Regions from separate parts of the Shewanella psychropiezotolerans genome, predicted to be linked through region 2. Evidence: predicted binding sites of a transcription regulator. Region 2 holds the regulator's gene; each other region holds the start of a gene.
The links. The regulator MetJ, encoded in region 2, represses methionine synthesis genes. The targets are predictions, from matches to a motif close to TAGACGTCTAGACGTCTA.

Region 1 (5,356 bases), 2.0 Mb from region 2:
CTCTCAGTGGTTCGCTCCAGATTTGCCAGTTCCTGCACATTGATCAGACTAGCCTCATTGAGTTCAGCCTCGATCAGACAGGCTGCCAGTTTCATCTCGGCATATTCAGGAGTCAGATACTGGCTGAATATACCTTTGAGTAATTTAAGCTTAGGATCAAGCTCGATATTTCTGGGCAAGGTATCCATGATGGCTTCATCTTCAGCCACACGCTCAGCCATCACATCCATAAACTCGGCATTGTAACGCTTCTCTTCCCCGGACATCTTAGAGTACAGACTGCCCAATACCAGCGCCGAGATGTTTGCCGCCATGGACCAGAAAGCGCCATGACTGATCTTGTGCATTTCGGTGCCCAATAGATGCTCGGGATGCAGCCAACCTATGCCGAAGGGACCCGTTAACAAAATATCGGCATTGATCCAACCACTTTTCATGATTGCAGGTAAAAGCAAACAATAAGCCCAGATGCCAAAGCCAGCGCACAGGCCCGAAAATGCGCCTTTCGTTGTGACCTGAGGCCAATATAAACCGGCAATAACCAAGGGCAGAAACTGTAACACGGCGCAAAATGAGATCATCCCCATGTTAACCAACATGTAGGACTCGCCCAGATAGAGGTAAAACATCTGCCCGGCCCCAAGCACGATAAAAACCGCCAACCAGCGAGATTGCAGTAAATACTTCTTCAAGCGACTATCCGGTCTGAACCACTGAATGAGAGGTAAAACCAAGTGGTTACTGAACATGGTCGATAGAGTCATTCCCGACACCATAAGCATGGCCATAGAGGCTGAGAAACCACCAATGAACACGAAGATAGTCAATAGCTCTTGCCCGGCTAACATGGGAATAGACAACATATAGCTATCGGCTGTTTCGGGCCCCAACAGTAGCAAGCCCGCCGCCGCAATAGGCGTGACAAACAAGGTCATCAAGATGAGATAGACAGGCAGCCACCACTGGACTTTTTTAACATGATTAGGGTCCGGGTTCTCCACCACCATCACATGGAACTGCCGTGGAAGTAGCATGAAGGCTGTTCCCGCTAATATGAGGTAACTAAACCAAGTGACAAATGCGGGTTTCGACGACATATTAGCCGCAGCCTCAGGCATCTTCTGTTCCAATTGAGCAAAGATATCCAGGGGAGAGTCGAACATCACGAAACAGACAAATACCCCGACGGTCAACATGGCTGCCAGCTTAACCACACCTTCTACCGCCAACGCCAACATCATGCCTGGGTGACGCTCAGTGGGGTCCAGATGGCGGATACCAAACACTATGGTAAACAGGGCGACGCCCAGCCAAACCAACCAGGCTATAGTGAGCTTAGTCCCGACTTGCACCGCCAGAAGCAAGTCGATAGACGTATTTATCGCCTTAAGCTGCAGGGCTAAATAAGGCACTATGCCTATCATGGCCACTAAGGCCGCGAGTCCCGCCAGCGACACACTGCGATTATATCTGGCAGAGAGGAAGTCAGCGATACTGGTCACCCTGTATATCTGCTTAATCAGCAATATTCTTTGCATCAAGGGCCAGATAACGATCATCAAGAGCGTCGGGCCCAGATAGATAGTCAACATCAAGATGCTAGAGCGAGTGGCGATACCGACACTGCCGAAGAAAGTCCAACTGGTACAATATATGGCTAAGGACAGGGCGTAAACTGCGGCGCTGGTGGTGATCTTTTGAGCTAGTTCGCTACCAGCTTCAGCCCAGGCAGCAATCATATATAGAAAGCCTACATAAGCTAATATGATCAGCAGCAAACTCGTAGCGCTAATCATCTCACCACCTTGGATTTTACATAAAACTCTCTGTCATGAGGAATTTGAGGATACAGAGCACAAAGCACAACTTTTACCGTCTCAGCGAGAGGCTGGAGAGGTAAATTGGGCTCCAATGCATGTCTACACATCATCGACTAACCTACTTAGTCAAAGCATATAAAAATAGAATTAAAGACAGCCAAATCAAAGTGATACTCAGTAACATACTAGATAGGCTGAATGCTATGTTGCTGGCGACTGGCCATGAGACAATAAAAAACCACATAATTAGAGCCAACAGTCTGAAGGCTGCTTGATTATTATTTTTCCTCCACACCACATTTCTCCAGTAAAGAGCCTGCTTAAAGCATAGTTCAGACCTTAAAAGAGTGGAAAATTCATTCACAAATAAGTCAATATACAAGGTGATAGAACACACAATATGGCAACTCGACACAGATACGTGTCTGGTTTAGTATAGACGTCTATACGTATAAACATCCAAACGATACCACGCAGTGGTTTCAATAGAGATGCAGCGCAGATCTATTAAGGCAGGTAGAATTTATGGCCAGTGGCACCCTAAGTACCCAAAGATTAACCAAAGAGAAAGGTCAACAACTCACCTTAAAATTGACCCGACAACTCGAACAAGGGATCCTCATTCTCGATGGTGCCATGGGCACCATGATCCAAGACCTTAAGTTGGAAGAGGAAGATTTTCGCGGCGAACAATTCAAAGACTGGCATAAGGATGTTAAAGGCAACAACGACATGTTGGTGCTGACTCAAGCTGCTGCCATCAAGGGCATTCATAAACAATACCTGCTGGCCGGCGCCGATATTATCGAGACCAACACCTTCAACTCGACGCGTATCGCCATGGCCGACTACGACATGCAGGAGTTCTCGGCCCAGATAAACCTTGAGGGAGCCCGCCTCGCCCGCGCCGCTGCCGATGAAGTGGAGCAAGAGACTGGCCGCAGCTGCTATGTAGCCGGTGTACTCGGCCCGACTAACCGCACCTGTTCTATCAGCCCGGATGTGAATGACCCGGGATACCGAAATGTCACCTTCGATGAACTGGTCGAGGCTTATGTTGAGTCTATCAATGCCCTGATTGAGGGCGGCGCCGATATCATCATGGTAGAAACCATTTTCGACACCTTAAACGCCAAAGCCGCACTTTTTGCCGTCGAGACTGTCTATGACGATCTCGGTGCACGCTTGCCTATCATGATATCCGGCACCATTACCGATGCATCGGGCCGTACCCTGACCGGACAAACCACCGAAGCCTTCTACAACTCACTACGCCATGTTAAGCCGCTATCAATTGGCCTTAACTGCGCCCTGGGACCTAAAGAGCTGCGCCCTTATGTAGAAGAGCTATCTAAGATTTCCGAGTGTTTCGTCTCGGCTCATCCAAATGCGGGCTTGCCCAATGAGTTCGGTGGCTATGATGAAACCCCTAAGCAGATGGCCGATATTATCGGTGAGTGGGCCCAGGACGGCTTCCTTAATATAATCGGTGGCTGTTGTGGTACCACGCCGAATCATATTCGCGTCATTCGCGAAGCCGTTATCAAGTACCCCGCCCGTCCGCTACCCGATATCCCGGTGGCCTGTCGTCTGGCTGGACTTGAGCCGCTGACCATAGACAAAAACTCGCTGTTTCTTAACGTGGGTGAGCGTACCAACGTCACTGGCTCGGCCAAGTTTTTACGTCTTATCAAGACTGGTGAATTCGAAGAGGCGCTTTCTGTTGCCCGCGATCAAGTAGAGAACGGCGCGCAGATCATAGATATCAACATGGATGAGGGCATGCTCGACGGCGCCGAAATCATGCACAAATTCCTGAACCTTATCGCCTCCGAGCCTGATATCTCACGTGTGCCGATTATGATCGACTCCTCCAAATGGGAAGTGATCGAGGCCGGACTTAAGTGTATCCAGGGTAAAGGTATCGTTAACTCCATCTCGCTAAAAGAGGGAGAAGAGAAGTTTATCCAGCAGGCCACCTTAGTTAAACGCTACGGCGCTGCGGCCATCATCATGGCCTTCGACGAACAGGGCCAGGCCGATACTAAGGCGCGCAAAATAGAGATCTGTACCCGCGCCTACCGGGTATTGGTAGATAAGGTGGGCTTCCCGCCGGAAGATATCATCTTCGATCCCAACATTTTCGCCATCGCCACGGGTATCGAAGAGCATGATAACTATGCCGTCGACTTTATCGAAGCCACCGCCGAGATAAAGCGCACCTTGCCCCACGCGATGATTTCCGGCGGTGTATCTAACGTCTCCTTCTCCTTCCGTGGTAACAATCCGGTCCGAGAGGCGATTCATGCCGTGTTCCTCTATCACGCGATTCAGGCCGGCATGGACATGGGTATCGTCAACGCTGGTCAATTAGCCATCTATGACGATATCGACCCAGAGCTTAAGGAAAGGGTCGAGGCCATAGTCGGGAACTTTGCTTGCACCGCAGTCGATAAGAATGGCGATGCCACCAATAACACAGAACTGTTATTGGAAGTAGCGGAGAAGTTTCGCGGCGACGGCAGTCAAACCGCCAAAAAAGAAGATCTCGAATGGCGCAGCTGGGAGGTCAATAAACGTCTAGCCCACGCTCTGGTTAAAGGCATCACAGATTATATCGACGAAGACACGGAAGAGGCGCGAGCAGCGTCGAGCCGTCCGCTTGATGTGATCGAAGGCGCTCTAATGGACGGCATGAATGTCGTCGGTGACCTGTTCGGCTCGGGCAAGATGTTCCTACCTCAGGTGGTAAAATCTGCCCGGGTAATGAAAAAAGCCGTGGCTTACCTCAACCCCTATATCGAAGAAGAGAAGACGCCGGGTCAGTCAAACGGCAAGATCTTAATGGTCACCGTTAAGGGTGACGTGCACGATATCGGCAAAAATATTGTCGGCGTGGTACTGGCCTGTAACGGCTATGATGTTATCGACCTCGGAGTCATGGTGCCGGTGGAGAAGATCATCGACGTGGCCATAGCCGAGAACGTCGACATCATAGGCATGTCAGGGCTTATCACCCCGAGTCTGGATGAGATGGTGCATAACGTTAAGAGCTTCCATAAGGCGGGCTTAACCATTCCAACGATAATCGGCGGCGCGACCTGCTCGAAAATTCACACCGCGGTAAAAATTGCCCCACACTCACCGACAGGGGCCATCTATATCGCCGACGCCTCACGCGCCGTGCCTATGGTGTCCAAGCTGATTAATAACGAGACTCGTCAGGCCACCATAGACGCCGCCTATCAGGAGTACGATGTGATGCGCGAGAAACGCCTGTCACAGACCAAGCGCAAGATCATCACGACTATCAAAGCGGCCCGTGATAATCGCTGCAAGTATGACTGGGACAACTACACCCCGTTTATCCCCAATCAGCTGGGCCGTCAGGTATTCGATGACTACCCATTAGAAGATCTGGTCGAGCGTATCGACTGGACGCCGTTTTTCCGCAGCTGGGAGTTACACGGACACTTCCCTAAAATCTTAACCGATAAGGTCGTTGGCGAAGAAGCCACTAAGCTGTTCGCCGATGG
Region 2 (5,356 bases):
TTGTTGCTCAAAAGCCTGTTTCCAGAAATCGAGATCTATCCCTTCCTCTTTTAACAAGGCTTTCTTAGAACTGAGTAATCCCACCAGCTCCACGCTAGCCTCTAACTCTTTATTGAGTGCGACTCGAGCACGACTGAATAGATCCACCCAAGTCTCACCAATATTTCCCACTCCAAGCAGGAGCACACCGATGCGCTTACGCGGGCCGGCACAGCGACGATGCACTTTTTGAGTCAGCAAGTTAACTTGTGATGTCGGCACTAAGGTCACCAGACTCAAGCCATCTTTAAACAGCGGCCTTGCATCCCGGCTCAACAGGCGAGCGAAGCCACGGCGGTAAAGCCCAGCATCGGCGCTGACCAAGGCGACTAAGCCTAGATCTTCTCGAAGATGTATCTCAGAGATGGCCAAGCCATCTATCTCCAATATGGATTGAACTTGTTTCTGATTCTCGTGAGTAAAGGCGAGCTCGACTCGATTATGAGCCAACTTCCAATGGGCTAACGGAATTAAACCAGCACTTTCCAATAACTCAGCCAAATGAGCAATATCGCTACTTATCCTGAAGCTAAACAGGGAAACACTGGACAGATTCGTCACCACTGGCGCACTGGCTTGAGAGCTCTTAGGTGCGATCAGAGTGAAATCGGTATGAGACGCATAACTAGATCGAACAGCCAGACTCACTTGAGTATCGAATAAGGGCTGTAGGGAACGGTTATGCAGCACAGGTGAACCCAGATGCGCTAAACGGTTAGCCTCATCTAACGACAGGCTCTTAAGTAACTTGGCATCGTTAATCTTATTTGGATCTGCGTTGAACACACCTTCCACATCGGTCCAGATGGTGACACGTTCAATATCGGCTAAGCTGGCAATCAAGGTCGCACTATAATCTGAGCCGTTACGGCCAAGTAACAAGGTTTCTCCACGGCTGTTAGCACAGATAAAACCCGTGATAATTAATCTTTCGCTGGTATGCTCATCCAGAGCTTTCTGAACACGTGCTCGTGACTCATCGAGTCTGATCTGCGGCACGCCTCCTTCATCGGCTAATAGCAAGCTTCTGGAATCGATATCCAATGCAGCAACACCCGACTCTCTGAGTAATGCAGCCAGAAGACGAGCAGACCAACGCTCACCGAAACTCACCACTTCACTTCTTTTATATTCGTTTAACGCCTCTAGAGAAAATAGGCTAATGAGCTGATACTTGTCGATAGACAAGCGCTCTCTCAGGCTTCTGGCCTGCTCGTTAGAAAGTAGCTGCTCAATTAGATTCTGTTGAAAGCTGATCAACACCTGCAGCTCTTCCTGCCATAGCTGACCTGTGTCTTTGAGTTCCAGCAGTTTATAAAGAAAGTTGGTGCTCTTACCTGCGGCCGATACCACGACGAGATCGTCGCTGTTGCCGTGAGTGAGAAGGATATGAGCAACACGGCGGTAGCAATCTGCATCCGCTAAGCTAGAACCACCAAATTTGTGCAAATGACAACGCGCCATCTTTAACTCCTATCTACCGAGATTAACAACTCGCCGCTGCTGCGAGTCCAGCTTCAATATCGGCAACTAAATCATCGGCATCTTCGATACCCACTGAAAGACGGATTAGGGTCTCTTTTACCCCAGCTTCTGCTCGAGCCTCTGGCTCCATAGCTCTGTGGGTCATTGTCGCAGGAACTGCGACTAAACTCTCTACCCCACCTAAACTTTCTGCAAGAGAAAACACAGAAAGTTTGTCAAGAAAAGCAACCAGCTCCTTTTCTCCACCCTTCAGCTCGAAACTGAGCATGGCACCGAAGCCTTTCTGTTGCTTCGCCGCGATCTTATGACCAGGGTGATCACTCAGGCCCGGATAATACACCTTATCGACCGCCTCGCTGGCAGTTAATACCGCTAACACCCGCTGAGCATTAGCCTGATGTTCACGAATGCGTACCGCTAAGGTGCGAATGCCGCGTAGGGTCAGGTAACTATCGAAGGCTGATCCTGTTAGACCTAAGGTATTAGACCACCAATGTAATAACTCACCTAGCTCGGCATCTTTAGCGACGACGGCACCACCGACTACGTCGCTATGACCATTAATGTACTTAGTGGTCGAATGAATAACGATATCGGCACCGAGAAGCAGTGGTTGCTGCAAAATTGGCGATAAGAACGTATTATCGACTACCACTAAGGCATCGACCAACTTACTCGCCTTGGAAATTGCTTCTATATCGACGACACGCAGTAGAGGATTCGATGGTGTTTCCAGCCAAACCATCTTAGGCTTACGGGCAATGGCGGCTTCGAGTGCTGCACCGTCGGTCTGATCGACCACTGCAAGTTTAAAGGCTCCCTTCTTGGCTAAGTTAGTAAACAGACGATAACTTCCGCCATAACAGTCATGGGGGACGACAAGCAGGTCATCAGGGCCAAGCAGGCTAGTCACCAATGTAATCGCAGCCATACCTGTACAAGTCACCACGCCAGTGGCACCTTTTTCCAGAGCGGCGATAGCATCACCTAGAATAGAGCGAGTCGGATTACCCGAACGACTATAGTCATAGTCTCTGGGATTCTTATGCCCATCGAAGGAGTAGTTAGTCGACAAATAGATGGGGGGCACCACAGCACCATATTGGGTATCGGACTCAATCCCTTGACGCACTGCAATTGTGGCTAACTTACGTTCGGTCATCTACTACTCCTAAACTATTTACTGAACACCTTTCTTACCAACAAAAATGTGGCAAGAGATGTCTGGACGTCTAAATGTACCTAAGGGGAAGCCTAGCGTCAACCAAATATAGACGTTTAGACGTCTAAACATATGGAAATCTATTTGCAATTGTCATAAATAAGAGGCAATAATTTGACTGTACAATTTAAAGGGTTAAAATCTGCCCCGAAATTTGAATATACAGGTGAGTCAATGACTGAGTGGAATGGCGATTATATCAGCCCATATGCTGAACACGGCAAGAAGAATGAACAAGTAAAGAAAATTACTGTTTCTATTCCCTTGAAGGTACTTAAGGTTCTTACCGATGAGCGCACGCGCCGCCAAGTGAATAACCTGCGTCATGCCACCAACAGTGAATTGCTTTGTGAGGCATTCTTGCATGCATACACAGGTCAGCCTCTACCTAACGACGATGACTTGTCTAAAGATAAGCCTGATACTATCCCAGCCGAAGTGAAGCGCTTGATGGATCAGATGGGTATTGAGTGGGAAGATGTGGAGTAATCGGACTCACTTAACGCTTGACCAGTCAGTTTCAGGGATCGCATTGCGATCCCTGTTTACTTCTACACGACTATTGACCCCGAAGATAACCCTGAAGAAACAATCGAGACCAACTAACAGCTTAATTTCGAGTCTATTGTTAAAAATTAATAACGCCAACTCCTTCTCCACCCACAATACATTAATAATTGAGAGAAAATGCCGTGCTTTCAATGATAGACCCAACGACCCTCGCCCTAGCCTCACTCATTATCTTCTGTGGAGCCTTGACCCAGAGCCTTATCGGTTTCGGTTTAGCCATTGTCGCCTCTCCCCTGCTGTATATCGTCGATCCTGAGCTAGTACCAGCCCCGGTTATCATCATGGGCTTCTCTATCTCTTTGTTGACCCTATTTAGAGAGCGAGGTGCCCTTGAGTTTAATGGGCTGCAATATGCGTTGCTTGGGCGAATACCAGGAGGGTTTATCGGTGCGGGCTTATTGATATATGCACCACAACCAGTTCTTGGGCTGGCCATATCGGGCATAGTTGCCGCGGCGGTCATATTAAGTTTGCTTAAGTTCAACATAGCCGTTAACCGCAAGAGCCTGTTTGGCGCCGGCGTGATATCAGGCGTATTTGGCAATATCGCCGCTATCGGTGGTCCCCCACTGGCCATTCTGCTTGCAGGAAAAGACGCCCGTCAGTTTCGTGCTGCGCTATCGGCTTTCTTCATCTTCAGCTCAATGATCGCCTTGGTTATTTTGGCAATCACAGGCTTACTCAGCATTAAGCATCTATGGCTGTCGCTGCTGCTTCTACCTTCGGTGATCTTAGGTTATGTGGTGGCGGGAAGACTGATAGGACATGTTGATAAAGATAAGACTCGTAAGGCAACACTCATCTTATGTTCAATCTGTGCAAGCTTATTGGCAGTAAAGTCGTTAATGGAATTGGGATAGCTACTAGGACGGGCTTTGCCCTACGAGAGCGGCTGAGAAGCGCCTTCGAGGACGTCGCTGCGCGACTGCGAGGAAAAGACAGGTCAAAGGCTGTTGCTCTTACCCCTAGCCTACTTGTTGGCGAACTTCTCGAAGTGAGTTTACGAACGGACTCCTAGCGACGTAGTCGCGTCCTCGAACCTTCTTTAAATTTAAAAATGATATGACGTTTGTAGTACACCGCCGATGGCATCATCGCTGCCGACCATGCCGGTAAAGTCCAGAAAGAAGACTCGCCCAAATTCAAATCCTGTCCCTAATGAATAGATATTTGCCGTATTGTCTTTCATGTCATGACGATAACCTAAACGCAGTGCAAACCAATCCGTAGCCTGCAACTCTCCGCCAACGCGCCAATACTGAGTAGCACCAATTTCTTCGAAGCGCTTATAAGCGTTAAGATCGATATCAGATGTTACGGTTATACTCTCCCAATCATAGGCGATGCCTGCAGTAAATTGTGGCTCAACCTGATAGGTAAATTTACGGCCTTGGGTCTCTACGGTCTCGACATCTTGGCTAATAAGATTACGACCTGACAGGCCTACCGTTAATCCAGATATAGGCTCCATCGCGATACCAACATCTAGGTTAAATGTGGTTTCGTCGTTTCTGTACTTGGCATCATCAAAATCACTGGCTTCGAAGTTATTGGCACTTACTACGTAGTTATATGTGTCTATCAGCTGAAGCTTAGGCGATATCCCAACCGCAATGGGCATATTGACGATTGAAAGTGGAAAACTCAGGGCTACGCCTAAATCAGAAACCACGCCAGCAACTACAGCACCTTGTGAATCTAAGTCTGTCAGTGCTGGGGGATTATCTGGATCTAATGCATTGAGACTATCTATATCTGACTGGGCGATAGCAGCGACTCCTATTGCATCGATATAGCTCTTATAAAATACCGCCATAGGCATCTTATGTGTGGGTAATACGATAGAAAATCCAATGCCCGCACTCACATAGGCATTATTATCTTTTAAAGACTCGAGATCGCTGACCAGCTCACCACGATGGAGATCGACTGCGGTTGCATTGCCGGCAGAGATGGCGGCATCTAATGCATCATAGGAGTCTTGCAGTGAATCAAACTTATCTACCATCTGATCTTTATCGGCGCCATCGGCTCCGATTG
Region 3 (5,356 bases), 2.1 Mb from region 2:
GCACCGCTAAATGAACCGATTAAACTAACTCGTTCACTGTAGCAACAACATTTTCAACGGTGAAGCCAAAATGCTTCAACAAGTCAGCACCCGGAGCCGACTCACCGAAGGTAGTCATGCCCACAACAGCGCCGCCGAATCCGACATACTTGTGCCAGAAATCAACGTGAGCCGCTTCGATAGCTACACGCTTAGTCACAGACTTTGGCAGTACAGATTCTCTGTAAGCCGCATCTTGCTTATCGAACTCGTTAGTAGAAGGCATAGAAACCACACGGACCTTGTTACCTTGCTCAGTCAGTGCAGCAGCTGAATCGACAGCCAGTTGAACTTCAGAACCAGTAGCAATTAAGATCAGGTCAGGTGTGCCAGCACAATCGATTAAGGTGTAGCCACCTTTAGCGACGTTAGCTAATTGCTCTGCAGTACGAGCCTGAGCCTTAAGACCCTGACGACTGAAGATGAGTGATGTTGGAGCATCACGACGCTGAATAGCAGACTTCCACGAAACCGCAGTTTCTGCCGCATCACATGGACGCCAAACAGTCATGTTTGGAGTCATACGCAAGTTAGCAAGTTGCTCTACCGGCTGGTGAGTCGGACCGTCTTCACCTTGACCGATAGAGTCGTGAGTATAAACCCAGATATTTTGGATACCCATAAGTGCAGACATACGTACCGCATTACGTGCGTACTCCATAAACATCATGAAAGTTGCACCATAGTTGATGAAACCACCGTGAAGTGATGCACCATTCATGATACCGCTCATACCGAATTCACGTACACCGTAATAGATGTAGTTACCGGCTGGATCGTCTTGAATACCTTTTGAACCAGACCAAAGCGTCAGGTTAGAACCTGCAAGGTCGGCAGAGCCACCTAACATTTCAGGCAAGATAGCAGCGAATGTGCCAATAGAATTTTGTGATGCCTTACGGCTGGCAATGCCTTCAGCCTTGTCTTGACACTCTTGAATGAAAGCTTGTGCTTTCTCTTCAAAATCTGCCGGTAAGTCACCCGTGATCACGCGGCGCTTATATTCTGCGGCAAGTTCAGGGAATGCAGCTTCATAGGCAGCAAACTTGTCATTCCAGCTAGCTTCGTTAGTCGCGCCAGCATCTTTAGCATCCCAACCTGCGTATACATTGTCAGGGATTTCGAAAGGACCGTGATCCCAACCCAAGAATTCACGAGTCGCTGCGATCTCGGCATCACCCAGTGGTGCGCCGTGGCAGTTATGCGTACCTGACTTGTTAGGAGAACCGAAACCGATAACCGTTTTGCAGCAGATCATAGTCGGCTTGTCGGTAACTAACTTAGCAGCTTCGATGGCGGCGCGAATAGCATCGCTATCATGACCGTCAACGCCGGCAATCACATGCCAACCGTAAGCCTCGAAACGCTTTGGCGTATCGTCGGTAAACCAACCTTCGACGTGACCATCGATAGAGATGCCGTTGTCATCCCAAAACATGATGAGCTTGCCAAGACCTAAGGTTCCCGCTAAAGAACAGGCTTCGTGTGAGATGCCTTCCATCAGACAACCGTCACCCAAGAAACAGTAGGTGAAGTGATCGACGATGTCGTGACCAGGTTGGTTGAACTGAGCCGCTAAGGTCTTCTCAGCAATTGCCATACCTACGGCGTTACTGATACCAGCGCCCAGTGGACCTGTGGTCGTTTCAACACCCGGAGTGTAACCATATTCAGGGTGACCCGGTGTCTTAGAGTGCAACTGACGGAACTGTTTAAGCTCTTCGATAGGCAGTGCATAACCTGTCAGATGAAGCAAAGAGTATATAAGCATAGAACCATGGCCGTTTGATAAGACAAAACGGTCACGATCAACCCACTCAGGGTTATTAGGGTTGTGCTTAAGGAAGTCATTCCAAAGCACTTCAGCGATATCAGCCATCCCCATTGGTGCACCTGGGTGACCAGAATTGGCTTTTTGAACGGCATCCATACTTAATGCGCGGATAGCGTTTGCGAGTTCTTTACGAGATGACATGCTCTCTCCTGCTTGGTTTTGAGGTCTAGATCATCGAGCGCCATATCAATCAGCACTTAAATTAGAAATCGATGTTCTACTGCAAATTTTGGAGCCATATTTTCGCCCACATAACAGACGGACGCAAACGATAATTCACCGAATCACAATATTTCCCTGTAAGTCATAGGGGCGAACCGCCATCTTCGAAACATAGGATTCGCCAAACGCCGCTTTTACCTCATTTAAAGCTGAATTAAATTCATCAGTTCTAGTGAAGCTATAACACTGATAACTAAGAGGTTACAACTCAACAGCAAAATATATTTACATATTGAATGTCACAATATGTACTAATAATTAGTGAACGGGGGTGATCGCCGACTCATTTTGAATTAATATAGACGTCTAGATGTAGATACTTCTACACATTCAAATTGTTCAATGACGAGATTTCCCACCATGGCAAAGCACTTGTTTACTTCTGAGTCTGTATCAGAAGGTCATCCAGATAAAATCGCCGATCAGATTTCTGATGCGGTACTAGACGCAATCCTAGAGCAAGACCCTAAGGCTCGTGTCGCCTGCGAAACTTATGTAAAGACCGGTATGGTCATGGTCGGTGGTGAAGTCACGACTTCTGCTTGGGTCGATATCGAAGAGATCACCCGTAAAACAGTACGTGAAATTGGTTACACACATTCTGATATGGGCTTCGATGCCGACTCTTGCGCTATATTAAATGTCATTGGTAAACAGTCTCCAGACATTAACCAAGGTGTTGACCGTGCCGATCCTAAAGATCAAGGTGCCGGTGACCAAGGCTTGATGTTTGGTTATGCCAACAACGAAACCGACGTACTCATGCCAGCCCCTATTACCTATGCTCACGCTCTGGTAAAACGTCAATCAGAAGTACGTAAGAACAAGACTCTACCTTGGTTACGTCCTGACGCTAAAAGCCAAGTTACTTTCGCTTACGAAGACAACAAGATTGTCGGTATTGACGCAGTTGTTCTTTCGACTCAGCATTGCGACAGCGTGAATCAATCTGATCTGATTGAAGGTGTAATGGAAACCATCATCAAGCCAGTACTACCGGCTAAATGGTTATCTAAAGACACTAAATACTTCATCAACCCAACAGGCCGTTTCGTTATCGGTGGTCCAGTAGGTGATTGCGGTCTGACGGGTCGTAAGATCATCGTCGACACTTACGGCGGCATGGCTCGCCACGGTGGTGGTGCATTCTCGGGTAAAGATCCCTCGAAAGTCGATCGCAGTGCAGCATACGCGGCACGTTATGTGGCTAAAAACATAGTTGCTGCGGGTCTTGCCGATCGCTGTGAACTACAAGTTTCCTACGCTATTGGTGTTGCCGAGCCAACCTCTATCAGCATTGAAACCTTCGGTACCTGCAAGGTATCTGAAGAGCTACTAATAGCCTTGGTACGTGAGCACTTCGACCTACGTCCCTATGGCCTGACTGAGATGCTAGATCTGGCTCGCCCAATCTATCAAGCTACAGCGGCATACGGCCACTTCGGCCGTAATGAGTTCCCTTGGGAACGTACCGATAAAGCCGAGGCATTGAAAACGGCTGCTAAGCTATAAATTGGTTTATCCCGTCTAACGACTGTTAAACCCTAAAAACCGCCAAGTGGCGGTTTTTTTTGTGCCTTTAATAGCTCACCTCATCCCCTCGACAATTCTCCCGACCATTTTCATTTTTTACTACAAAATTAGTGATAAATTAAGCTGCAGTTAAGCTAGAACTCGGTAAACTAACACCTCATATTCGCCAATGTATTTATTGGTAACACTTTTTGGGAGAGACTAAGGTTGGAGAGACAATGGGAACTAACATAGGAAAATTGGTACTCCTTGCCCTTTTAATAGGCACTTCACTCTATTGGGGAGCCGATAACTTCACCAGCGGACCCACCAATCTGAAAGATACAGATAAGCTAAAGCTAGAGGCAACAGATGAAAGCGGTGAGCAAACTGCATCACCAGATGTGGCACAACTGAAAAGCAATCATCCACAACTGAGCGACAATATCCCCACCAGCTTGGCTAAAGATGTAGTACTGGACTCACTAGACGATCTTATCGCCCTATTTGATTCATTGGACTACAACACCCAAAGCTGGCTCGACGGTAATCGCGAAGTACCGCGTCTCACCTTCGAAGGTGTCAGCGATAACTGGCATAAGACATCTAACGAAATCCCCGTTCAACAAAAGAAAATGGTTTTTTTCCGACTGATGGCCCCCCTAATTCTTGTGTCTAACGAGAAGATATTGCTAGAGCGTCAGATAATTGAACGAGCCGGGCTTGATGCCCCGGAGCTAAAGCGCATAGCGTTAAAATACCGAGCGATAACGGATAGTAAGCTTCCACTTACCGAGGAGCTGCGCATGAATTTATTAAATCAGGTCGATATATTGCCACCTTCCTTAGTGCTAGCTCAAGCTGCCGAAGAGAGTGGCTGGGCCACCTCAAGATTCACTTTAGAGGGCAATGCATTCTTCGGTCAGTGGGATTTTAGTGGCAACGGCATGATCCCCAAGCAACAGCGTAAAGAGTTAGGTAACTATGGATTGGCAAGATTCGATAGCCCGTTAGCATCGGTAGAAGGTTACATGTTTAACCTAAATACCAATAATGCCTACCTGAAACTACGCCATCTTCGTGCCGAGCTAAGAAAGAGTGAACAAGCAATTACAGGACCGGAGCTCGCCGGTACGTTAGATAAGTACTCGGAACGTGGTCAGGCATACATAGATGGCATTCGTGAGATGATACGTTTTAATAAGTTAGATCAGGTGGATCAAGCTTATCTCAGTAGCAAGGCCCCGCTGCATTTAATCGGTAAGAATCAAGACTAGTTCGGTTCTATAAATTTAAGCGCTAACTTTCAGGTTCGAGTTAGCGCTTAAATCTAGCAATGGTCAAAATGCGCATACTCCATACACATGAATTCAACTTGTTGTAGCGATAATACAGGTACATTCACTTGCCTCAATGAAGACGTCTCTATATGCATGATATCGAGTGTACCTGTAGTAATGGCATGCTCACCTTTGCCATCTGATGGACCAGGCTCCTTAATGTGCTGTACCTTACCATCATGAGTTAGCAGCTGAATCGACGCGCTGTAATCATTGATGAGACCACAATTGATCCAAATCCTTTGCCATTTCACACAGTAAAATTGCTCACTGAACTCGCTCTTATCCCCTTCAATATCCGCGTGGTTATCCCTATGTAGAGTCACTTCATAGGCAATGCCAGACTCAAGTTTAATTGAATCATCTGCTCTCTTCTCCACATCTGCAGAAATAACAGCAATGACTAACT

Region 1: a site for MetJ is predicted at 2,257-2,274, ahead of metH (methionine synthase). Genes of this name have one in related genera too.
Region 3: a site for MetJ is predicted at 2,395-2,412, ahead of metK (methionine adenosyltransferase). Genes of this name have one in related genera too.

What each region holds. Positions count from the first base shown of each region.
Region 1 is NZ_CP041614.1:1,093,070-1,098,425, reverse strand. Features, by position in the region: gene FM037_RS04870 (ATP-binding protein) at 1-1,796, opposite strand, end outside; gene metH (methionine synthase) at 2,346-5,356, shown strand, end outside.
Region 2 is NZ_CP041614.1:5,549,299-5,554,654, forward strand. Features, by position in the region: gene FM037_RS24245 (bifunctional aspartate kinase/homoserine dehydrogenase II) at 1-1,503, opposite strand, end outside; gene metB (cystathionine gamma-synthase) at 1,526-2,686, opposite strand; gene metJ (met regulon transcriptional regulator MetJ) at 2,921-3,235, shown strand; gene FM037_RS28665 (hypothetical protein) at 3,242-3,394, opposite strand; gene FM037_RS24260 (sulfite exporter TauE/SafE family protein) at 3,439-4,176, shown strand; gene FM037_RS24265 (conjugal transfer protein TraF) at 4,368-5,356, opposite strand, start outside.
Region 3 is NZ_CP041614.1:1,196,014-1,201,369, reverse strand. Features, by position in the region: gene tkt (transketolase) at 20-2,014, opposite strand; gene metK (methionine adenosyltransferase) at 2,456-3,607, shown strand; gene FM037_RS05315 (glucosaminidase domain-containing protein) at 3,847-4,884, shown strand; gene FM037_RS05310 (hypothetical protein) at 4,938-5,356, opposite strand, start outside.